2 regions of the Clostridium sp. LXY-7 genome follow, and region 2 is predicted to be linked to the other one. Evidence: riboswitches for the same ligand, from Rfam matches in the RefSeq annotation. Region 2 holds a riboswitch; the other holds the start of a gene.
What was found. Region 2 has a riboswitch for FMN ahead of ribD (bifunctional diaminohydroxyphosphoribosylaminopyrimidine deaminase/5-amino-6-(5-phosphoribosylamino)uracil reductase RibD). Riboswitches for the same ligand answer to the same signal wherever they lie in the genome.
Positions count from the first base shown of each region.

Region 1: another riboswitch for FMN. It lies ahead of ACI48Q_RS14100 (ECF transporter S component); the one in region 2 lies ahead of ribD (bifunctional diaminohydroxyphosphoribosylaminopyrimidine deaminase/5-amino-6-(5-phosphoribosylamino)uracil reductase RibD).

Region 1 is NZ_JBLLJL010000004.1:177,868-190,622, reverse strand. Features, by position in the region: gene ACI48Q_RS14120 (HD-GYP domain-containing protein) at 1-890, shown strand, start outside; gene tsaE (tRNA (adenosine(37)-N6)-threonylcarbamoyltransferase complex ATPase subunit type 1 TsaE) at 1,008-1,466, shown strand; gene tsaB (tRNA (adenosine(37)-N6)-threonylcarbamoyltransferase complex dimerization subunit type 1 TsaB) at 1,463-2,170, shown strand; gene rimI (ribosomal protein S18-alanine N-acetyltransferase) at 2,163-2,609, shown strand; gene ACI48Q_RS14100 (ECF transporter S component) at 2,769-3,365, opposite strand; FMN riboswitch at 3,496-3,608, opposite strand; gene ACI48Q_RS14095 (Tex family protein) at 3,683-5,845, opposite strand; gene ACI48Q_RS14090 (M28 family metallopeptidase) at 5,974-7,305, shown strand; one part of gene prfB (peptide chain release factor 2) at 7,428-8,453, opposite strand; one part of gene prfB (peptide chain release factor 2) at 8,455-8,532, opposite strand; gene secA (preprotein translocase subunit SecA) at 8,535-11,036, opposite strand; gene hpf (ribosome hibernation-promoting factor, HPF/YfiA family) at 11,374-11,904, opposite strand; gene ACI48Q_RS14070 (hypothetical protein) at 12,328-12,543, opposite strand.
Region 2 is NZ_JBLLJL010000001.1:674,980-687,734, reverse strand. Features, by position in the region: gene ACI48Q_RS03290 (ABC transporter ATP-binding protein) at 1-1,278, shown strand, start outside; gene ACI48Q_RS03285 (DUF4003 family protein) at 1,497-2,492, shown strand; gene ACI48Q_RS03280 (ABC transporter ATP-binding protein) at 2,732-3,487, shown strand; gene ACI48Q_RS03275 (ABC transporter permease) at 3,462-4,604, shown strand; gene ACI48Q_RS03270 (ABC transporter permease) at 4,613-5,779, shown strand; gene ACI48Q_RS03265 (lysostaphin resistance A-like protein) at 5,803-6,810, shown strand; gene ribH (6,7-dimethyl-8-ribityllumazine synthase) at 6,984-7,445, opposite strand; gene ACI48Q_RS03255 (bifunctional 3,4-dihydroxy-2-butanone-4-phosphate synthase/GTP cyclohydrolase II) at 7,473-8,672, opposite strand; gene ACI48Q_RS03250 (riboflavin synthase) at 8,746-9,396, opposite strand; gene ribD (bifunctional diaminohydroxyphosphoribosylaminopyrimidine deaminase/5-amino-6-(5-phosphoribosylamino)uracil reductase RibD) at 9,401-10,492, opposite strand; FMN riboswitch at 10,787-10,901, opposite strand; gene ACI48Q_RS03240 (helix-turn-helix transcriptional regulator) at 10,999-11,919, opposite strand; gene ACI48Q_RS03235 (NAD(P)H-hydrate epimerase) at 11,909-12,613, opposite strand.

The DNA.
Region 1 (12,755 bases), on a different contig from region 2:
TATATCACCACGAAAATTATAATGGTACCGGTTGTATGAAGCTTAAAAGCTACCTAACTCCTTTTGAAAGCCAAATAATAAGATTAGCTGATTTAATAGAAATTAAATATGATTCTAATTTACAGCTTTACCCTGAAAAGGATAACATTATTAACTGGGTGAAATCGCAAAGTGAAATATTATTTAATCCCAAAATTGTGGATGCTTTCTTAAATATAGCTAATACTGATAGTTTTTGGTTTAATCTTTATAATGTTTCATACAGAAATTTTTTATTAGAAAACATAGCTCCTATTAATGATAGATTTCTTTCCTTAAAGGAGTTTGAAACTATTGCAGAAACATTTGCTACTATAATAGATAATAAAAGTAGTTTTACTGCACGACATTCAAGAGACATAGCCAATTTGGCCTATGATGTGTCAAAATATTTAAATTATGATGACGATAAATGCATAAAAATGAAAATATCTGGACTTTTACATGATATTGGCAAGTTAGCTATACCTACAGAGATATTAGATAAAAATGGGAAACTAACAGATGAAGAATTCTCTATAATAAAGTCTCATCCTTATTATACAAAATTAATTTTAGATAGAATTAGTAATATAAAAGATATTAGTGACTGGGCATCTAATCACCATGAGAAACTAAACGGCTTTGGATATCCTAGAAGACTTAAAAGTGATGATATTTGTGAAGAGAGTAGAATAATTGGAGTTTGTGATATATATCAAGCCCTAACTGAGGATAGACCTTATAGAAAGGGAATGTATATGTACGAAGCATTTCAAATATTAGATGATATGTCCAGAAATGGATTAATCTGCAATAAGGCAGTTAAATATCTTAAAAACACATTGGTATCTAAGGTAGAAAAAAAATAATACCATAAAACAAAACATAGTATATAATATTATATGCTATGTTTTGTTTTATGGTATTATTAAGCTACACTTTTCATTTTTTTGATTTTGGGCTAAAATATTAATGAGGTGAAATACATGGAGTTTTTAGTTAGTAGTGTTGATGAAATGATGAATCTGGGTATTCAATTAGGAAAGCTATGTAATAAGAATGATATTATTTGCTTAATTGGAGATTTAGGTACTGGTAAAACTCATCTTACAAAAGGAATTGCAAAAGGATTGGAAATAGATAATCATATCACAAGTCCTACTTTTAATATTGTAAATGAATATGAAGGAAGGCTTAAGTTTTATCATTTTGATGTTTATCGAGTTAATGATCCTGATGAAATTGAAGCTATTGGCTTTGATGAATATATATTTGGTGATGGAGTAAGTGTAATTGAATGGGCAAACTATATAGAAGAACTAATTCCATCAGAAAATTTAACTATAAAATTAGATAAGATCCCCTCACTAGGAAATACCTATAGAAAAATAACAATAAACTATACTGATAATAGATATGATTATATAAAGGAGCTAACACTATGAAAATTTTGTCTTTAGATTCTGCAACTGAAAGTGCCACTGCCGCTATTATAGAAGATAATAAACTTTTAGGCGAAATTACTTTTAATTATAAAAAGCAACATTCAGTAATCATGATGCCTATGATAGATAAGCTTTTAATCAATACAAATTTGTCTATATCGGATATAGATGGTTTCGTTGTTTCAAAGGGGCCAGGTTCCTTTACTGGACTTAGAATAGGAATGGCTACCATAAAAGGCTTGGTTCAAGCAACTAAAAAACCTTTTATTTCCATATCTTCATTAGATGCTCTTGCAAATAATTTGATAGTTGAAGATTGCATAATTTGTCCAATTATTGATGCTCTAAGAGGAAATGTATATACGAATTTTTATAAGCGTGATAACAATGAACTTTTAGCTTTAGATAATCCTCAATTATTATCTATTGAACAGTTGATAAATAAACTTAAAGGTTTTAATAAGAAAGTATACTTTGTAGGCGATGGTACCTATAAATTTAAATCTACCCTCATAGAAAACTTAATCAATATAAGCTTTGCCCCTTCTCACCTTAACATTGTAAAAGCTTCTGCCCTAGGAGAAATTGGGCTTAATCTACTTAAAGATGGTAAAGAGGATAACGTATTTAGTTCCTCTCCTATATATCTTAGATTATCTCAAGCTGAAAGAGAATATGAGGAGAAATTAAAAAGCAATGCGTGATATTTCTATTGTAGCAATGAATGATGAAAATATTATTGGTGTCAAAGAAGTAAGTGATTTAAGTTTTTCAATTCCTTGGTCTTTTGATGCTCTAAAAAAAGAATTAGATAATAAATATTCTAAATATGTAGTGGCTAAATACGGTGATACTGTAGTTGGATTTGGTGGAATATGGCTTCTCTTTGATGAAGGCCATATCACTAATATAGCTGTGCATCCAGATTATAGATGCCATGGAATAGCAGATTCTATTTTAGAACACTTAATGTCCATATGTAAAGCTCATAACGTAGCTGGAATAACCTTAGAAGTAAGACAATCTAACAAGGCTGCAATTTTATTATATGAGAAACATAAGTTTTCTATAGAAGGAATAAGGAAGAATTATTACCATCATCCTAAAGAAGATGGATATATAATGTGGAATCATAATATATAAATTATAATTAAGTTTCTACATTATACTAATAGGCTTTTATTTTATAAAACATTGAAATTGAACTTCATATTGTTCCTGTGAATACCATTTGCAGGAACAATATGAAGTTCAATTAATCTAATTTCATATTTAAGCCTATTTGTATAATGTTTAATTATACTAAATTTGGTTTTTTACAACCTTTTTATTGTCTAGTTTTGGTTCTACTTTAAATATAGCTAAAGAAAGTCTCTTATATAAAACAAAGGTAACTATTCCAACAAGGATGGCTTTAATACCGTTGAAAGGTAGTAGTCCAAATAATATATAATTAGTTAATTCTGCTCCAGCCATTTTCATTCCAAAAGCTGGTAATAACAAGAATGTATTGGCGAATATTCCTATAATTTCTATAGATAGCCCCCCTACAATCATTCCTATTATAGCTGATTTTTTACACTTATTCCTATGATAAATCATAGCAGCAGGTAATACTAAAGATACTCCTACTAAAAAATTTGCTATTTCTCCCACAAAACCTGTTCCTGTGCCTTTAACTAATAATATTAAGATATTTTTTAAAAGTTCAATTACTACTCCTGTTAATGGTCCAAAGGCAAAAGCTCCCATTAATGCTGGTACATCACTAAAATCAATTTTTAACCATGGAAATGCTGGTAGTACCGGAATATCAATGTACATCAATATAACTGCTACTGCTGATAATAAAGAGATTTTAATCATTCTGTCCAAACTGCTGTTTTCATTTTTCTTCATTTTATAACCCCCAAAATATTGGCATCTTCAAAGGGTCTAGTATAATAATATTAAATAAAATTAAAAGCCCTGATTAAAAAATCAGGGCATATACACTAAATAATACAATTATATTTAATATAATCATACTGCTACCTTCTTTCATCCAGACTATACTGTCGGCTTCGGAATTAAACCGAATCAACCTTACGGCTCGCGGGCTTTACCGCCGGTGGGGACTTTCACCCCGCCCTGAAGTGCATTATTAAATTATTACTATGTTAATATATTATCATGAATTATATTAATATTCAATAAGTAATATTAAATTAATATTATTAGTTCTTCTTCATTGATAGTGAAATTCTATGTCTTTTTTCATCTATTTCAAGTACTGAAACCTCAACTATGTCTCCAACTTTAACTATATCCAGTGGATGCTTAACAAATCGATCGCTTAGTTGGCTCTTATGAACTAATCCATCTTGATGGACTCCTATATCTACAAAGGCTCCAAAATCAGATACATTTCTAACTGTTCCTAAAAGCTTCATGCCTGCCTTAAGCTGTGATAATTCTATTACACCTGTCTTAAATATAGGCTTTGGTAATTCCTCTCTTGGATCACGGCCTGGTTTTTTTAATTCTTTAATAATATCTAGTAGAGTTGGTACTCCTACACCTATTTCATCCGAAAGCTTTTCAACACCTATACCTTCAATTTTTTTATCTATGTCTTTAATATTTTTATTGCTTATATCCTCTTTACTATAATTTAATATTTTCATTAATGATTTACAGGACTCATAACTTTCTGGATGAACTGAAGTACTGTCTAACATCTCTTTACTCTCCATTACTCTCAAGAACCCTGCACATTGTTCAAAAGCCTTAGCTCCTAGTCTCTTAACCTTTAACAGCTCCTTTCTTGATTTAAATTTCCCAACTTCATCTCTGTATGCAACTATATTTTGTGCAATAGTAGAATTTATTCCAGAAATATAAGAAAGTAGAGATGGTGTTGCTATATTTAAGTCCACTCCTACATTATTTACACAGTCTTCAACTACATTCTTTAACGATTCATCCATTTTTTTAACTGTAACATCGTGCTGATATTGGCCTACTCCTATGGACTTTGGATCTATCTTTACTAATTCAACCAATGGGTCTTGCAATCTTCTACCTATAGATATAGCTCCTCTTATAGTTACATCTAACTCTGGATATTCTTTACTAGCAAGTTCAGAAGCTGAATATACTGATGCCCCAGCCTCTGATACTACTACATAAAATACTTCTCTTCCAGTTTCAGCCTTAACCCTATTTATAACTTCACTTAGAACCTGTTCTGATTCCCTAGATGCTGTCCCGTTTCCTAAAGATATTACCTCCACCTTATACTTTATTATCATATCTTTAAGCTTGTGAATAGCTTCTTCTACTCTATTTTTATTTTCTGAAGTTGCCTGTACTGTAACATAGTCTAAAAATTTTCCCGTTTCATCTAGTACAGCTACCTTACACCCAGTTCTAAAGCCTGGATCAAATCCCATAACTGTTTTTCCCTTTATAGGAGGTGTCATAAGCAGTGCCTTTAAATTCTCTTTAAATATCTTAATAGCACCATTCTCTCCTATTTCAGTTAACATATTACGGATTTCTCTTTCTATTGATGGATATATTAATCTTTTTAAAGAATCTTCTACGCTAAATGCTATATATTTATTACACTGTTCATTTGAAGTCAAAGTCTTATTATTTATATAGTTTATAATTCTTTCATTTTCACATACTATTTTAACTGAAAGTATTTTTTCATCTTCCCCTCTATTAATAGCTAAAATTCTATGAGGTGGAATAGATTTTACAGGCTCTTTATATTCATAATACATCTCATAAGGTGTTCTTTCTTTACTCTCCCCCTTGGTTTCTATGATTCCTGTTCTTTGAACGTATTCTCTAATCCATTTTCTAATATCTGCATCATCACTTATTTTTTCACTTATTATATCCATAGCTCCTTGAAGGACTTCCTCTATAGTTTCCACACCTTTTTCGGCATTAATAAACTCCTCTGCATACACATTCAATTCTTTACTACTATCTCCATTTATAATAAATTCACTTAATGGAGTTAATCCTTTTTCTGCAGCTATAATGGCCCTAGTTCTCTTTTTAGGCTTATAGGGTCTATATATATCTTCCACTTCTGTCAATGTACTTGTCTTCTCTAGAGCGAGTTTTATTTCCTCTGTTAACTTTCCTTGCTCCTCAATTAATCTAACAACAGCTTCTTTTCTTTCTTGTAAATTTCTTAAATATGTCAATCTTTCAGATAGGTTTCTCAATATTATGTCATCAAGACCTCCTGTTTTTTCTTTTCTATATCTAGCGATAAAAGGTACTGTATTACCCTCATCTAATAATTCAATAACATTATTTAACTGATCTTTTGAAATCTGGAATTCTTTTAACAATTTATCATTAATTATATTCATTATTTAGCCTCCTCGAAATAAAATGCGCAGTACTTTATTTATTTTATCACAAAATTATCTATTCTTAATCATAGCTCATGATTTTTTTTCATATTATTGGTATTAGTAAAAATAAATTAGGTGATATTATGAAAAAAGCAATAATAAATTATCTACTAACATCTACGTTAATAACTCTCTCCTTAAGCTATAATACTTACTACAATACTAATAATTTTAGTACTAAAGATGTTAAAGACAATATAGCTTATTTATCTAGTGATGATTTTAAAGGTAGAATGACTGGTACTTTAGAAAACGCACTTGTAGCTGCTTACATTAAAGATACCTTTATAAGTAATAATATTAAACCCTATGATAAAGATTATCTTCAAAATTTTCAGGTTAACTATCCAAAACATATCGAAGATACACCTATGATCTCTGTGATAGATAGTAATAATAGGATAGTTAAGAACTTGGACTATGGAGTTAATTACAAAGAAGATTTATTGAACTTTAGAATTAATGAAATTCAATTTAATAAATCTAATGTTTTGAGCTCCAGTGACGACTTTATTAATGTGAAAACTGACCATGGAAGTATTATTTTATATACAACTGAAAAAGATAATTTAACCTTTAGAAGTTCTTTCTATCAAGACAGTAAACATGACTTATATGTTTTTATTACTACTAAAACTCTAACTGAAATACGAAATTATCTTGATAATGATTTTTCCATATATGTAAACATTCCAATTAAGATTGAAGCTACCACTGTTAGTAATGTAGTAGGCTATATTGAAGGAAAAAATCCATCTCTTCCGCCTTTAGTTTTTGGTTCTCACTTTGATCATATAGGTTATGATCTAGGTAATACCATATATAATGGAGCCTTAGATAATGCCTCTGGGACATCCTTTGTTCTAGAATTGTCTAAGTATATATCTTCTCTTGGGATTCCCGAACGAGATATTATATTTGTTAGCTTTAATGCTGAGGAATTCGGTCTACTTGGTTCTAAAGCCTTTGTTGATAAATATGAAAATAAGCTTAAAGGAGCTAAAGTAATCAATTTTGATATGATTGGAAGCTTTGATGGTATCCCCTTATGTATAATGGGAAGTAAAACAGATAGTGTGGATACACCTTTTATTAAGGACTTAACATCTATCTTTAGGAATGAAAATATTTATTTCAATTACTTATTTCAAGATGCTAGTGACCATGCACCGTTTAGAGGTAAAAATATTGAGGCTGTAACACTATGTGATAATGATATGCTTAGAATCCACACTCCAAATGATAAAATTGATTATATCAGTGAAACTGCAATTAAACGATGCTTTAATGTAGTTCAAGAAAGTGTTCTTAGTTTAGCTTATACTAACAATATTTTATATAATCATACACCTTTATTACTTGTAATTTCTGGAATATCTAGTCTAATATTTATATTTATTAGATTAAAGCTATAAATTTTCATTATACTATGTGGTTTTATTAAAAGTATATATTTTAAATAAACTTGTAAATAATCATAGTTATATAAATAGTTGGGGTAACTTCAATCTTTGAAATTACCCCAACTATTTATAGACTATTTATTGTACCCTAAATAAGATTTTATAAACATGTCAATATTTCCATCCATAACTGAATTAACATTAGAAGTTTCAACTCCAGTTCTATGATCCTTAACTAAGTTATAGGGGTGGAATACATAAGATCTAATTTGACTTCCCCAAGCATTATCCTTCAATTCTCCAGTTAAATCTTCAATCTTATCTTTATGTTCCCTCTCTTTTAAGTCTACAAGCTTAGCCTTTAACATCTTTAGTGCATATTCTCTATTATTATGTTGACTTCTTTCATTTTGGCATTGAACAACTATTTTTGTTGGTATATGAGTTATTCTTATAGCCGACTCTGTCTTATTTACATGCTGTCCTCCAGCACCGCCTGACCTATAGGTATCTATCTTCAAATCATCTGACCTTATTTCTATATCTTGATCCTCTGTAAGTTCTGGCAATATTTCACAGGATGCAAAAGATGTTTGCCTTTTACCATTGGCATTATATGGAGATATCCTAACTAATCTATGAACACCCTTTTCAGCCTTTAAATATCCATAGGCAAATTCTCCTGTAATTTTAATAGTAACAGCCTTTATTCCAGCCTCATCATCAGAAACATAGTTTAAAACTTCAGTCTTAAATCCATGAGCTTCACACCACCTAGAATACATCCTATATAGCATTTGAGTCCAATCTTGGGCATCATTTCCACCGGCACCTGTATGAAGTTCCAAAATTGCATTGTTTCTATCATACTCACCGCTTAAAAGAGTCTCAATACTTAAGTTTTCAATTTCTTCTTCTAGAGTTTTTAATTCTACTTTTATCTCTTTGTAGGAGGAAGAATCCTCTTCCTCCAAACTAAGAGTTATAAGTATCCCTACTTCTTCAATTCTATTACAAAGATTGTTAAAATTATCTATTTTATCTTTTAATGTTTTAGCAGTTTGAGTTATTTCTTGTGCATTATTTATATCATTCCAAAAATCTCTCTCCTGCATTTTGAATTCCAGTTCACTTAATCTTTTTTCTATTGTTGCTATGTCAAAGAGACACCTTTAATTCTTCTAATTTTCCTTTAAGAATATTTACTTCATTTATAAATTCTTCTAATTGTAATAACACTATTATACTCCTCTTCCACAACAATTTTTATATTTCTGTCCTGAACCACATGTACATGGATCATTTCTATTTGGTTTTTCTTTTTTCTTAACTGGTTCTTTTTTAAGTGAACTATCCTCATTAGTTGAAGTTATTTTTGCAACTCTTTCTCTTTCGGGCGCTTTTTCTATTCTTACATGGAATAAATATTTAACTGTTTCATGCTTAATGTTCTCTATCATTTCATTAAACATATCGCTACCTTCCATTTGGTACGCCTGACCTGGGTCCTGTTGCTTATAAGCTCTTAATCCTATTCCTTGTTTTAGATGATCCATATTATCTATGTGATCCATCCACTTGCTATCAACTACTCTTAATAGTATAACTCTTTCTATTTCTCTTATCTGTTCTTCGCCAAACTCTCTTTCCTTTTCGGCATAAAGTTCTTTAGCTTTAGATAATAATTTATCTTTTATCTCCCCATCAGATATCTGTTCTAAATCCTCTACTTTAAGCTCACCTTTAGGTAAGAATATCTCTTCCATATATCCTATTAATGTTTTTAATTCATCCTTAAAAGTATCCTCTGAACCAGTAATATGAGTTTTCACGCTGCTATCTATAACATCTTCTACCATATTTTGTATTTGATCCTTAATGTCTTCACCTTTAAGAACTGTTTGTCTTTGACTATAAATAATCTCTCTTTGTTTATTCATTACATCATCATATTTAACTACATTTTTTCTTACGTCAAAGTTATTACCTTCAACCTTCTTCTGAGCACCCTCTATAGCACTACTAACCATTTTACTTTCAATAGCGTCATCTTCTTGTAAGCCTAATTTATCTACTACTCCAGATAATCTTTCAGATCCGAATATTCTCATTAAGTCATCTTCTAGTGAAATATAGAATCTTGAAACTCCAGGATCTCCCTGACGACCAGAACGTCCCCTAAGCTGATTATCTATACGTCTTGATTCATGTCTCTCAGTTCCTAATATCTTAAGACCTCCAAGGTCAACTACACCCTCTCCAAGCTTAATATCTGTACCTCTACCAGCCATGTTAGTTGCTATAGTTACAGACCCCTTTTGGCCTGCTAAGGATACTATCTCAGCTTCTTTTTCGTGGTATTTAGCATTAAGTACTTGATGTGGTACTCCTTTTTTCTTAAGCATTGATGAAATAAGTTCTGACTTTTCAATACTTACAGTACCTACAAGTATTGGTTGACCTATTTTATAAGTTTCTGCAATTTCATCAACTAAAGCTATATATTTTCCTTTAATTGTCTTATAAACCACATCTGGTAAATCCTTCCTTATAAGTGGCATATTTGTTGGGATTACTATTACATCTAGTCCGTAAATTTCTCTAAATTCACTTTCCTCAGTTTCTGCTGTACCAGTCATACCTGCTAATTTTTTATACATTCTAAAATAGTTTTGGAATGTTATTGTAGCTAGGGTTTTAGACTCTTTTAAAACCTTAACGTTTTCTTTAGCCTCTATAGCTTGGTGTAATCCATCACTATATCTTCTACCTTCCATAAGTCTTCCAGTAAACTCATCTACTATAACAACTTCTCCATCTTTTACTATATAGTCTTTTTCATTTTTCATACTATAATTTGCTTTTAATCCTTGAACCACGTGGTGTTGAACATCCATATTTTCAGGATCTGCATAATTATCTACATGAAAATACTTCTCAGCTTTAGCTATACCTTCGTCTGTTAATATAACAGAATGTGCTTTCTCATCTATTAAATAATCCTCTTCTGATAGTGACTTTACAAAAAAGTCTGCTACTCTATAAAAATCTGTAGACTTTTCACCTTCACCAGAAATAATAAGTGGCGTTCTAGCTTCATCTATAAGTATTGAATCTACCTCATCAACTATTACATAATTAAGCTCCCTTTGAACTCTTTCTTGTTGATAAACTACCATGTTATCTCTTAAGTAATCAAATCCAAACTCATTATTTGTTCCATAAGTAATATCACAATTATACATCTGTTGTTTTTCTAATTGAGATTGCCCATGGATAATAACGCCCACTGTAAGACCTAAAAATTCATGAACCTTTCCCATCTCGTCTCTATCTCTTTTAGCCAGATAATCATTAACAGTAATAATATGCACGCCTTTTTCTTCTAGCGCATTTAAATATGAAGGAAGTGTAGCTACTAAGGTCTTACCTTCTCCTGTTTTCATCTCTGCAATTCTACCTTGATGTAAAACAATACCTCCAATTAATTGGACATCATAATGCCTTAATCCTAAAACTCTTTTTGATGCCTCCCTAACTACAGCAAAAGCCTCTGGAAGAATATCATTTATCGTTTCACCTTTTTTCAATCTTCCTTTAAATTCTTCAGTTTTATTTCTTAAATCCTCATCAGATAAAACTTCTATAGTTGGCTCAAGAGAATTGATTTTTTTCACCATTGACATCATTCTTTTAATCTCTCGTTCACTATAGGTTCCAAATATTTTATTCAATATTCCCATAAACTCATCCTCACTCTTTATCACTATTTTTCAGCAGCAATTATTTAAAAATATATGTTATATGATTTAAAATACTCATTAAAATACTAACGTAAATTATAACACTTATTTATTTTTACTTCAACTTTATGATATTTATAAATAAAAACAAATTGCAACATTTATTTAAATCATAGGCTTTGTTTTAAATGGTGATTGATTTTAGAACTACATATTATTGCGAAGCAAACCATTTGTATGTAGTTCACATTATTAACACTATATTAAAATAAAATTAAATCATAAAAAAATTACTGAGATTAGGATCTCAGTAATTTTTCATTATATTAATTTTTAATTAAAATTCTTGTTCTATCAAGCCATAATTTCCGTCTTTTCTTTTATATACTACATTGACTTCTTCTGTATTTCCATTTCTAAATACGAAGAAATCATGTCCTAATAGCTCCATTTGTAATACAGCCTCTTCCTCATTCATGGGCTTTATTGCAAATCTTTTTGTTTTTACAATCCTTGGCTCATTCTCCTCACTATAATTATCGTAATCCTTTATATTGTTAAATCTTAGAGAACTATCATGTTGTCTTCTTTGAAGTTTAGTTTTTTGTTTTCTTATTTGTCCTTCTAATTTATCTATAACTAAGTCTATAGCTGTATACATATCTATGTCTTTTTCTTCTGCTCTAAGAATCACACTATTAAAAGGTATAAGTACCTCTATCTTTTGTAAATTCTTTTCTACACTTAAAGTTATTGTGCTTGAAATTTTTTCATCAAAATACTTATCTAGCTTACTAATTTTCTTTTCAACTGCTCCCTTTAGTGCTTCAGTTATTTCTAAATTTTTGCCAACTATTCTTATTTTCATAATTTCAGCCCCCTTCAAGCTAATAGGACTTTTTATATCCTGTATTATTAAGTTATATCTTATTTTGTAATTTAATTTTAATACTAATTAAAAATTTTATCAAATTAATTTTTGTTAATATTCTGTTTTTTTTTGTGTTTGATATAACTTATCATGTTATTTCTTTATATATATAACTATTTCTATAGAATATATAGTATGAATTTTTTCCTTATTTATGATATAATTTAAAGTATGGGTTAGATGTTTATAATTAAAAAACACTTTATATTAATGTGTTTCTAATAACTTCACCGGAGTTTCTACCTATTATATATGCATAGATTATTATAAAAATCAAGAAGACTTGTAAATTACAAGTCTTCTTTTAGTTTTGATTTTTTATTGTAACTAATTACATATGTTTCAATATTTTATATGTTTCTATATATCTGACTGTGCAATAACTCCTTGGTTTATTTTTTTAAGATTTGCATATCCTACAAAACTTAAAACTAAACTTGGTATAACAAATATAATATATAATAAAAATAATACTCCACCAACACTATATAAAATCCCCGCTGTTAGTGCAAACCCTCTTTTGTTGCTAAAAAAAGTAACCCAATTAAATATTGTAGCTAATATCACAAGAATCATATGTGGCATTACTAATACTGTTGCTATCGCTGCTCCTACCTGTTCAGTTCCCTCACTACCAAAAGTTGCTCCACTGAAATAAAAGATAATATAAATTGAATATATAGCCCCAAGTATAGCTCCATTGAAATTTCCCCTATCAAAATAAATACATCTAACATAAGTATAGAAGATTTATTATATAAGATTCCAGAAATAGCTAAGATTTTAAA
Region 2 (12,755 bases):
TATGCAATGTTAGCACTGGATGTTACGTTAGCATTGATATCTTTCTGTGTAGTTCCCTTAATGTTTTTTTTAGTATTCTTTTTAAAAAATAAAATAAAAAGTAATTTTAAAAGAATAAAAAGTGTTATAGGTCAAATTAATGGTTTTATGGCAGAAAACATCTCTGGGATGAAACTTGTTCAAATATTTAATGGAGAAAAACAAAAGAGTGATTCCTTTATAGCTTTAAATGCTGAATATTTTAAGGGAACCTCTTTCCAAGTATGGTTAAACAGTATTTTAAGACCTTCTGCAGATGTTTTCCAAAGTGTAGCCATAGCTATGTTAATTTGGTATGGTATGGATAAAATATCTAATAATTCTCTAGAAATAGGTGTATTATATGCTTTTACTACTTATATAAAACAATTCTTTAATCCTATTTCAGACTTATGTGAAAGCTATACTACCATTCAGTCTGCCTTAGTTTCTGCAGACAGAATCTTTGAACTTCTAGATTTGGAATACATACTGGAGGACTTAGACTCAGGTATACCAATGGAGACTTTTAAAGGAAATATAGAGTTTAAAAATGTATGTTTCTCTTATAATGATGTAGATTGGATATTAAAAGATGTGAGCTTTAATATTAGAAATGGAGAAACTGCTGCCTTTGTTGGAGAAACTGGAGCTGGTAAAACCACTATAATAAGTTTAATTAGTGGCTTCTATAAAATACAAAAAGGTGAAATTTTAATTGATGGAGTTAATATTAATGATATACGCCTTAGAGATTTAAGGCGAAATATAGGGGTAGTGCTGCAAGATGTATTTTTATTTTCTGGAGATATAGAGAGTAATATTACTCTAAATGATGAAATCGAAATTCATACTATAGAAGAGGCTCTTAAACTATCTTGCGCCCAAGATTTTATAGACAACATGCCACAAGGCTTACAAGAACCAGTTATGGAGCGAGGTAGCACTTTCTCTGCAGGCCAAAAACAGCTATTTTCTTTCGCTAGAGCCTTAGCCCACAGTCCAAAGATTCTAGTATTAGATGAAGCAACTGCTAATGTAGACACTAAAACAGAAAAGTTAATTCAAAAGGCTATAGAAAATGCATCTACAGATAGAACTACTTTAGTAATTGCCCATAGGCTTTCCACTATAAGAAATGCAGATAAAATAATAGTTTTAAGCCATGGTGAAGTTGTAGAGCATGGAAATCACTTAGAACTTATGAAACTCAATGGTTACTACAAGGACCTTATCTCTAATAATAAACAACTAGCATGATCCTTTTGTAAAAATGAACTGCAACTTATTATCATTCCTGCAAATGGGAATAATGGCAATAATAATGCAGTTCATTTTTAATGCTAAATTTTCCATTTACTCCATCCTCATATTTTACCTAATATCGCATAATCATATCATCGAAGATCATCTCATATTATTAAGTATCTATTAAATATGATAAAATATAATTGATAATTTTATTATAGGAGGAACTTATGAATATTGAAATAAAACAAAGAGCTGATTTAATGTCAGAAAATTTTTATTCACTTAAGAAAGATTTTAAATGGGAAAATAGTTTAATTAATCACTTTTCTGCCTTAATTCATAGCCTTAATAATAAAACTGCAGATGTTAATAAAATTAGAGAAATAAGGGATTACATCAAAGCTGAGACCTCATTTACTTCTTACTTTCGTGGAAATACCTCATCAATTTTATCTACACTTTTAAGTTTTGAAGATGACTATAGAACCTTATTTAAAACTACCTTGGAAGTGTATGAACAATTAAAATCTCATGGCTTTAAGAGGGGCGTATACCTTCCATTAACCTCATACACTATGGCTAAAGAAGTTGCATTTGATACTCTAGAGTATAGAATATCAAGAATGAGAGAGTTCTATAACAATATGAAGGAAAACCACTTTTGGCTAACCTCTGATAATGATTATATATTTGCAGCAATACTTGGAGTTTCTGATTTAGATATAAATCAAACTAATATCAAAATAGAAACCTGTTATAAAATATTAAATAATAGAGGTTTAACTAAAGGAAACGACCTTCAAACTCTCTCTCATATTTTAGCTTTAGGCGATGAAGATGAAGAAATAAAATGTACTCGTGCTATAGAATTATATGAAAGTATGACTAAAGAAAAGTGTAAGCTTCATTATAGCTCATTATCCTCCTTAGGTGTTTTAACTCTAATAGGTTGCGATGCTTCAATTGCTAAAGAGATAAAGGAAGTCTATGAATATATTAATTCTAAATCTGGGTACAGTTTGTGGGGCATTGATAAAACTAATTTAGTTATGTTATCCACTATGCTTGTTTCCAGCTTCTATGTAGATAACATTAAAAAAGGTGTAATTGAAACTACTTTAATGAATAGCATAACCTCTATAATTCTTGCTCAGCAACAAGCAACAATAGCAGCAGCTTGTGCTGCCAGTGCTGCAGCGGCTGCTTCTTCAAGTAGTTCCTAATATTACGCTTAATTTAATACCTTTAAAAATATCTAGATATTATTTATACTAAACTCTCAAAGGGTTTGGTATAAATAATGTCTATCTTAAATCAAAGGCATTTAAAAACATATTGCTGATAATCCTCTTCATGTAGTAAATTCTTTACTCTAAGGGTATTATTGAAATTAACTATGTAGAATGTTAAAATCTAGTATAGGTTTAATTTAAAATACAACCTATATGCAAGGAGAATTAAAATGATAGAAGTTAAAGGGCTATATAAAAAATATAGTAAAAAAGTATTAGCTGTAAAAGATTTAAGCTTTACGGTTAAAGAAGGAGAAGTTGTTGGACTACTTGGGGAAAATGGAGCAGGTAAAACTACCACCCTTAGAATCCTATCTACTATGCTAAAGCCCACAAAAGGAACAGCCACTATTGATGGTTTCGATACTGCTAAGGATGGCGAAAAGGTTAGAAGCTCCATAGGAGTTCTTTTTGGTGGAGATGTAGCATTGTATGATAGACTCACAGCTAGAGAAAATATTGAATACTTTGGGTACTTATATGATATGAGCAAAGACGAAATTGATAAAAGAATTAAATATTTATCAGATTACTTTCAGTTTAGCGATTATTTAGATAAAAAAGCATCAGAGCTTTCAAGAGGTATGAAACAAAAAATTTCCATAGCTAGAGCTATTGTTCATAATCCTAAAATAATTCTTTTAGATGAACCGACCACAGGACTAGATGTAGTAGCTAGAAGAATACTATATGACCTAATTATAGAGTGGTCTAAGGAAGGAAAGACAATTCTATTTTCTAGTCATTCAATCAATGAAATAGAGAGACTCTGTAAGCGGGTTATTATAATAAATAAAGGAGAACTTATAGAAGAAGGAAACGAAACTTATCTTAAAGATAAATATGGCAAGGATAATTTAGAGGATATATTTATCCATCTAATAACAGGTGGTGGTAATAGTGAGCTCAATATTAAAAGTGTTTAGCCATGAATTTAAAATGTACATTAGAGATAGAAAGTTATTAGTAAATACAATACTATTACCTATCTTAATCTATCCATTAATAATTATAGTGATTGCCTTAGGTGCATTCTTTGCCTTTAAGAGCGAAGTAGCGGGTTTTAAAGTAAATATCCAAGGGGATAATAAGGAAATCACTGAGGCTATAAGAAATACCAAATCTATAAAAATTTTTGAGGACAAGATCTATACAGATAAAGATATTTTAGAAAGAAATATTGATGCTATAATCATAGTTTCAGAGGATATAAATGTACCAATTAAAATCAAGTATGACGCTACTAAAAAAAGCTTCATATCTGGTAATATTGCTAATACTATAGATAAATTAAAGGAAGACCATATCACTTCTATCCTTAAAGATAAAGGACTTGAGTATGAAAGTATAAATCCAATATCAATAAGTGAATTTAATAATCAAGGTGAAGAAGTCAATATGTTTGCACAAGTGGCTAGTTTGATACTGCCTATGCTATTCCTTTTATTTCCACTGATTTCAACCTCCTACTTGACTACAGATTTAGCGGCTGGAGAGAAAGAAAAAATGACCCTAGAGCCTTTGATATGTACAAAGGTTCCTAGATATAAGCTATTATTAGGAAAGTTACTTTTCGTATCTGTTGTAAGCATTATAATTTCTCTAATAGCTGTATTTGTGCTGCTTCTTACTATAATGTCAGCAATTTCAATATCAGGGTTACCTATAAGTGGAATAAATTTTAACGCTTTAGGGTTGTTGTTATCCTTATTTATATTAACCTTAACAGTTATATTCTTAAGTGCACTTCAACTTACAGTAAGCTTTTTTGCTAAAAATTATAAGGAAAGCCAAATCTTACTTTCACCTCTCTTAATAATATTAATGGTCCCAATGGTAATGTCCATGTTTATTCCAGAGAGCCCTCTCTTTTACAACTTACCAATATTTAATGTAGTATTAATTTTGAAACAGTTAATATCAGGTATTATTAATCTGGCAAATGTATTTACAGTTATAGGTTGGTTGTGTGTGTATATAGTTTTAAGCTTATTGTTATGCATTAAAGCTATAAATAATGAAAAATTTATATTTAGGGTATAGGTGATTGTATGTTTTATAAGGTTTTAAAAAAGGAGATAAAGAATTTTATCCGTGATAAAAAAAGTTTAATTTCTTTTATACTAATGCCCATACTTATGTATTTATATTTGTTTAATATAGATGGTCTTTTAGGAGGTGTTTTAGAAAACTCCTCTGGGGACTTATCAGATTTTAACTTAAAAATAATAGTTTCAAAAGAAGATGAAAGCTATGAGTTAATAAACCATATTAAAAACTTAGATAAAAACATGAAGGTGGTTATAGATAATAGAAAAGAACCTATTGAAGAATTCGATTTAGTCCTTGAATTTGAAAATGAATTTTCTAAGAAATTGAGTTTAGGACAACCTACCAATATCAATGTATATAAAAAATCTACCGATATGATGGATAAAAACTATGAAAAAATATTAGATGTTATAAATGATTTTGAAAAGGATCTAGTAAAAACTACCTTGATAAATAAAGGAATAAATATAAATATTTTAGATAGCTACTCCATAGAAAAGGAAAATGTTTCTGCCATAAGTGATGAACAAGCTGGATTCTTCTATGTTATTCCTATGTTCATATTACTATTTCCACTAACTATGGGGATGCAAGTAGTTACAGAGCTTTGTTCTACTGAAAAAGAACGAGGTACTTTAGAAGCTCTATTAATTACGAAGGCCAAAAGGACTACTATTATAGGAGCTAAATATGTGACCTTGTTAATATTAATTTTGTTAGAAATCTTTATTTCATTAGCTTCTTTTCTCATAATGTCAAAGCTATTTAATACGGAATTAATTAATATAACAACCCTAAATTTCACTAACATTACTATAATGGCAGTGATGATAATATTAACTTATATAGGAATTTCACTTATCCAATTTATAATTGGTTTATATGCAAGAAATTTCAAAGAAGCTCAAGGATATATGACAGGTATGATGTTGATTATATTAATATTGAATTATGTATTTATATTTGTAGATATAAAAAATATTAGTAGCATTTTTCTACATATACCTATATTAAATTCAATAACTATACTAAATGAGATTCTTCTTGGAATTTTAAATATAAACCATCTTTTAATAGTATCTATATGGCTCATAACATATATATTACTTATAGGTATTATCGCAATTAAAACTGTGTTTAAGGAGGATGTATTACTTAGAAAATAGCTCACTATAAGGAGATGATTTTTATGAATAAAAAAAAGGCTTTAAAAGCCAACCTTTTGTTATTATTAGGATTAATACTATTTATTGCTGTCCCAACTTTATTAACTAAATTATGTTATAGTTTAAACATTGTAAATGATAATATGACTTTAATTATTTCAGGAATGTCCAGCATACTGGTTCTTGGTGGAGTGTCATTAATCTATTGCACCCTTACAAAACAGAGCTTTACTAAGGCTATGCATATAAGAAAAATATCAGTAAAACAGATATTTTTATGTGCTGTTATAGGTTTAGGTGCTTATATATGTGCTATTGGAATTAACTTCATAAGCATGTCTCTAATTCCAGTTGTAGTTGAAGATGGAATTGCAATGTCCCAAATACTAAACAGTGGTAGTTTTTTAGTTGGATTAGTTGTTATTGTTCTAATTCCTGCATTTTTTGAAGAAATATTTTTTAGAGGAATTTTTTTAGATGGCTATGATGGCATAAATAAAAGATTAAGATTCTTTTTAGTAACCTTAATTTTTGCAACTTTTCACGGAAATTTAATGCAAATAATCTATGTAATGTTCCTTGGATATGTTTTAGTATATGTAAGAGATTATACTGACTCTCTTCTTGGAGCTATGATTGTCCATGGTGCTAATAACGGAATATCTTTCTGTATTTCAAAATTAGGTGTGTTATTGATGACCTTTATTAATGAAGCTTCAAAAAATGGAGTTCTAGATATCCCTGAAATACCAGATGCCAGTGCTAATACTGGAGTAAGTATAGTTCAAGCTCTTATTGGGGCTCCTATATTTTTCCTAATCGGAGGAACCATACTATTTGTTGCCTTAAAATCATTAAAAAATCATAGAGATAATGATGACTTCCAAGAGGATTATATTATGCAGGAGGGTTATGGTTTAGAGCGCTTCAGTGATCGCTATGAAAAAAAGCCTCGTAAAGCTCACTTTATACCACTAGTTGTATATTTTATTGCTATTATAAGCTTAGTAACCCTTCAATATATTCTTTAGAAGCCTAATCTTATATCTATATATTTACTTTTAAGTAAAAGCTCTGTTTTAATATTTGATGAGAAGCTGCAATATTATTGCTTCTCATCAATAATATCTAAAACAGAGCGTTTTCATTTAAGATTCTAAATATAATAAGTATATTAGTTATTTTTAATGTGTTCTTAAATTCACTACTTAATAGCTTTCAATAAATTTGCCATTTCTATGGCTGTTACTGCAGCATCATATCCTTTATTTCCAGCTTTAGTACCAGCTCTTTCTATAGCTTGCTCTATGGTATCCGTAGTCAGTACTCCAAATATAACAGGTTTTTCGCTTTCTAGAGATACTTGGGCAACTCCTTTCGAAACTTCAGCACAAACATAATCAAAATGAGAAGTTGTCCCTCTTATAACTGTTCCTAAACAAATAACTGCATCATATTTATCTCCCTTGACCATTTTTTTTGCCAATAAAGGAATTTCAAAGGCTCCTGGTACCCAAGCAATATTTATATCCTCCTCTTTAACTCCATGTCTTTTTAGTCCATCTAATGCTCCCGATAACAATCTTCCATTGATAAACTCATTAAATCTCCCCACAACTATTCCTATTTTTAATCCCTCAGCAATTAAATTTCCTTCATAAATCATTTCCTATTCCTCCTATATAAATCTATATTAATAATTTAAAATATGGTTTAACTTTTCTTTTTTAGTTTTTAAGTAGGTCATATTTTTCTCATTATGGTTCATCTGTATTGGTACCCTTTCTACGATTTCAATGCCATAACCACTTAGTCCTGATATTTTTCTTGGATTATTGGTCATAAGCTTCAGTTTCTTAGCTCCTAAATCTAATAATATCTGTGCTCCAATACCATATTCCCTCATATCTGCTGGAAATCCTAACTTTATATTTGCCTCCACAGTATCATAGCCTTCATCTTGAAGAGCATAAGCTTTTAACTTATTAATTAATCCTATTCCTCTTCCTTCTTGTCTCATATATAAAAGTATTCCTCTTTCTTCTTTCTGAATCTTCTTCATAGCTTCCGCATATTGTTCTCCACAATCACATCTTCTAGAACCTAATGCATCTCCTGTCAAACATTCTGAATGAATTCTTACTAACACTGTCTCTCCATCCTGAACATCTCCTTTTACTAATGCCACATGATGTTCCCCATTAAGCTTATTTACATAACCATGTATTTTAAAATCCCCATACCTAGTAGGCATTTGTGTTTCAACTACTTTTTCAATAAGTTTTTCATTGTGTCTTCTATAGTTTATCAAATCTGCTATTGTTATTATTTTAAGATTATGTAATTTTACAAACTCCATTAACTGAGGTGTTCTAGCCATAGTACCATCCTCATTCATAATCTCACAAATAACCCCTGATGGCTTTAATCCAGCTAAGGTTGCTAAATCTGTAGCTGCTTCTGTATGTCCAGCTCTCTTTAAAACTCCCCCCTTTTTAGCTACAAGTGGAAATACATGGCCTGGTCTTCTAAAATCTTCTCCCTTACTACCTTCATCTAAAACCTTCAAAATAGTTTCTGCTCTCTCCACAGCTGAAATTCCTGTAGTAGTCTCTATAGCATCAATAGATACAGTAAAGGCTGTACCATGATTATCTGTATTCTTTTCTACCATTGAAGTTATATTTAACTCCTCAAGCCTTTCCCCATTAATAGGCATACATATAAGTCCACGTCCATATTTAGCCATGAAATTAATACTCTCTGCAGTAACTTTCTCAGCAGCCATTAATAAGTCTCCTTCATTTTCTCTATTGGGATCATCTACTACCACCACCATTTTTCCTTCTCTAATATCTACTATTGCTTCTTCAATAGTATTAAATTTATACATCCCTCTTCCCCCTTAATAAGGTATACTAAAAAGTATACTCATGATCTTTGGTCAATTATTTTATTTCAGATACCTAAAATCCATTTTCTTTTAAAAAGTCCATATCTATTTTAGAACTTTTTTCTCCTTCTTCACTTTTACTTCCCAGCAGCTTTTCTATATATTTCCCTAAAATATCACATTCCAGATTAACTACTTCACCAACAGTTTTGTTTAGCAAAGTGGTTTCTACACCTGTATGCGGTATAATAGAAACCTTAAACACATTGCTATCAATATATGCTATGGTTAAACTAATACCATCAATGGCAATGGACCCCTTTTCTACCATATATCTAAGCAGTCTTTCCTTAGGTTTAATAGTTAACCATACTGCGGTGTCCTCTCTTTTTAAACTTATGATTTCCCCTGTACCATCAATATGCCCTGTAACTATATGCCCTCCTAGTCTCCCATTTAAGCTCAACGCTCTTTCTAAATTAACTTTATCTCCTAGGGATATGTTGGATAAGTCAGTTTTCCTTAAGGTTTCAGCCATTACATCTGCTTGAAAACCATTAGATGTTAACCCTGAAATAGTCAAACATACTCCGTTAGTAGAAATACTGTCTCCTATATGACTTCCTTGTAGTATTTTCTTAGCTTTTATAGTTATTTCAGAAGATTTTTCCCCTCTGTGTATTTGAAGAATCTCCCCTATCTCCTCTATTAATCCAGTAAACATTCTTTTACTCTCCTTTTTCCACATAACCTTCTAAAACAATATCTGTTCCAATAGTTTTCATAGATAATTTATTTATCTTTATAGCATCTTGAATCTTTAAAACTCCTTCACCTTCCAAGGGTGTTTTCCCTTGTCCACCAATCATCTTTGGTGATATATAAACCTTTACCTTGTCCACTATTTTCTCTTTCATAGCAGAATAATTCAGAGTTCCTCCTCCTTCTAATAGAATACTATCCACGCCTAAATCTCCTAACCTATCCATTAGTTTAGTCAAATCCACCTTACCCATTTTCTCTGGTAAAATTAATACTTGTCCATGCTTTTCCTGAATCATTTTTATCTTCTTACTAGGAGCTTTATCTGTAGTTGCTATAATTGTTGATATCTTCTCACAGTTTTCTAGAATCTTTGACTCTAAAGGTATTTTAAGAAAAGTATCCACCACTATTCTTATAGGATTTCTACCTTCTGGAATTCTACAGGTCAATTCAGGATTATCGCTTATAACTGTTCCAATGCCAACCATAATCCCGCTGACTTTATTTCTTAATTTATGCACTTCATTCCTAGCTTCTTCGCAAGTTATCCATTTAGAATCTCCAGATTTACTGGCAATCTTTCCATCTAGGGTCATGGCTGATTTCATTATTACAAAAGGTCTTTTGCAAGTTACATATTTAAAGAAGATCTCATTTGTCTCCTTACACTTTTCCTCTAATGTTGACATTTCAACTTCTATTCCATGTTCAAGCATCTTTTTAATTCCTTTTCCTCTTACCAATGGATTGGGATCTAAACATCCTACAATTACTTTTTTTATTTTTCTTTTTATTATTTCATCTACACAGGGAGGAGTTTTTCCTTGGTGACAGCACGGCTCTAGTGTTACATACAGGGTGGCACCCTCCACATTTTTCTTTGTATTTCTGAAAGCAACCACTTCTGCATGGTCCTCTCCATAAGCTCTATGGAATCCCTTAGCTATAACTTTTCCATTTTTAACAATAACTGCCCCCACCATAGGATTGGGATTAACCTTTCCTTCTCCTTTTAGAGCTAGTTCCAACGCCAATTTCATATATACTTCATCCATAAACATTCCTCCTTAAAATTATTTAAATAAATTAACTTAATTCTCCACTTATTTGGGAGGATAATTGAATTTAAGAACATCTTATAGGCATAAAAAGCCTTGAGAAAATATATCTCAAGGCTTTTTATTATAGATTAAAGTATATAACCTCCATTTTATATAGATAATAATTTAACATAAGCAAATAAGTAACTCATATTATTAGATTATTATAAAAACAAAGCTCTGAAATACATAAATATTTCAGAGCTTATTTACTATACAAATAAAAGTATACAAAATACAATACTTTTCTCATATCTTCTTTCATCCAGACTGTACTGTCGGCTTCGGAGTTACACCGAATCATGCCTTACGGCTCGCGGGCTTTACCGCCGGTAGGGAATCTCACCCTGCCCTGAAGATGTTAATATTAAATTATGACTAGATTATACACGTCTTATTAATTAAATGTCAACGAATTTTTTTAAAATTATAAATATTCCCAAGGATGCCTTAATACATTTCTAATAAATTTCCTCTAAATTTTTAATTCTGTTTTTTAACTCATCTATGATAAATTGTGGTTCTAGTAACTTAACCTTGTGCCCATAAGACAGTATATGAGAATATATCCACTCATCATAAGGAAATGTCGTAGTAACTATATATGTACCATCCTCTTCTTTTAAAATTTCTTCTTCTTGGTAGAAATCAATTAACCGAAAAAACATATCCTTTTGAAATTTCATTTTTAAGGTAACATTGTATGGCTTGTATTCTGGATTATCACCTTTTTTTTCATTAAGCTTAATAAAATCTTCTAATTCTGTTCTCTCGTATATGTCTTCTGTAACTATAACTTCTCTCATCCTGGTGAGTTTAAAAATCCTTATATCCTTCTTTTCACAACAAAAACCTACCATATACCAACTTTGTCCTTTAAACATAACCTTATAAGGTTTTACTAATCTATTGCTTTCACTATTTTTAGAATTAATATATTTAAATTGTAGAATTTTCTCTCTTAATATTGAGGATTTAACCTGTTCAAATCTTTTATCAATGGTTGAATGATTTCCCCATGAAGAAAAATCGACTTCAAGCCAATCTATATTTTTACTATTTCCAAAGATGCTTCCTAGCTTCTCTAAAGTGCTTTGAATCTGAACATCTTTTACTCCACCTAAGGTTTTAAGAGCAAAAATTATATTTTGTTTTTCTCCCTCTGTAAGCATAGCCTTATTTAAGGTATATCCATCTAAAAGGGAGATCCCTCCCCCTTTACCTTTGCTCATATATACAGGAATTCCTGCACTAGATAATTCCTCTATATCCCTATAAATAGTACGCTTAGATACCATAAATCTTTCAGAAAGCTCTTTAGCGGTTATGTTTCCTTTATTAATAAGTATTATGATTATTTCCATCAACCTATTAATCTTCATGTTCTTCATATCCTATAATCTCAATAACTTTCTCTGGTATCCCGATGTCAACTACTTTTATATTTCCCCAATACTCTTTTGTATCATTATTTAAAGAGCCTTTTTTATATAGTTGTAGTGTTATAGTTTCTCTAGCTTTTATAGCAACGCCCATTATTTCTCCATTATCACTATTAATTCCAGAGGGTATATCAATAGAAACTACATATTTTCCACTGTCATTAATTAAAGAAATAATTGTGGAGTAAATCCCTTCTACCCTTCTTGTTATCCCTGTACCAAAAATTCCGTCCACAATGATGTGACTTTTCTCCACAGCATCTTGCAATTTATCAGTTTTATTCTCCTGTACATATTCTATGAAGACTTTATCGTCAACAAGATTTATATTGTTTAGTATGTTTAAGTTTTCTTTAAAATCACTACTTCCCTTTTTTATATTCCCTATAATAAAAATCTTTACTTCATAGCCTCTTAAATATAAAAGTCTTCCCAGAGCTAATCCATCTCCGCCATTATTTCCAACTCCACACACTATGGTTATACTATTCCAATTTACATCTACAAGCCTTTTTTCAACTTCCTCAAAAATCCGAACTGCTGCATGCTCCATTAATAAAACCCCTCTTATTCCTAAGGTTTCAATGCAATATTTATCTATAGCTCTCATAGTCATAGCATCTACTATTTTCATTTTTACACCACCTTATAAAACCATATATCTTAAGTCATATCCTAGTCTATGTATGGAATATGGCTAATACTTTCTTTAATAATATATTATCATATGTTAAGATAAAAATTAGAACCCTCTTTAGAAAAGAGGTAGATTTTAA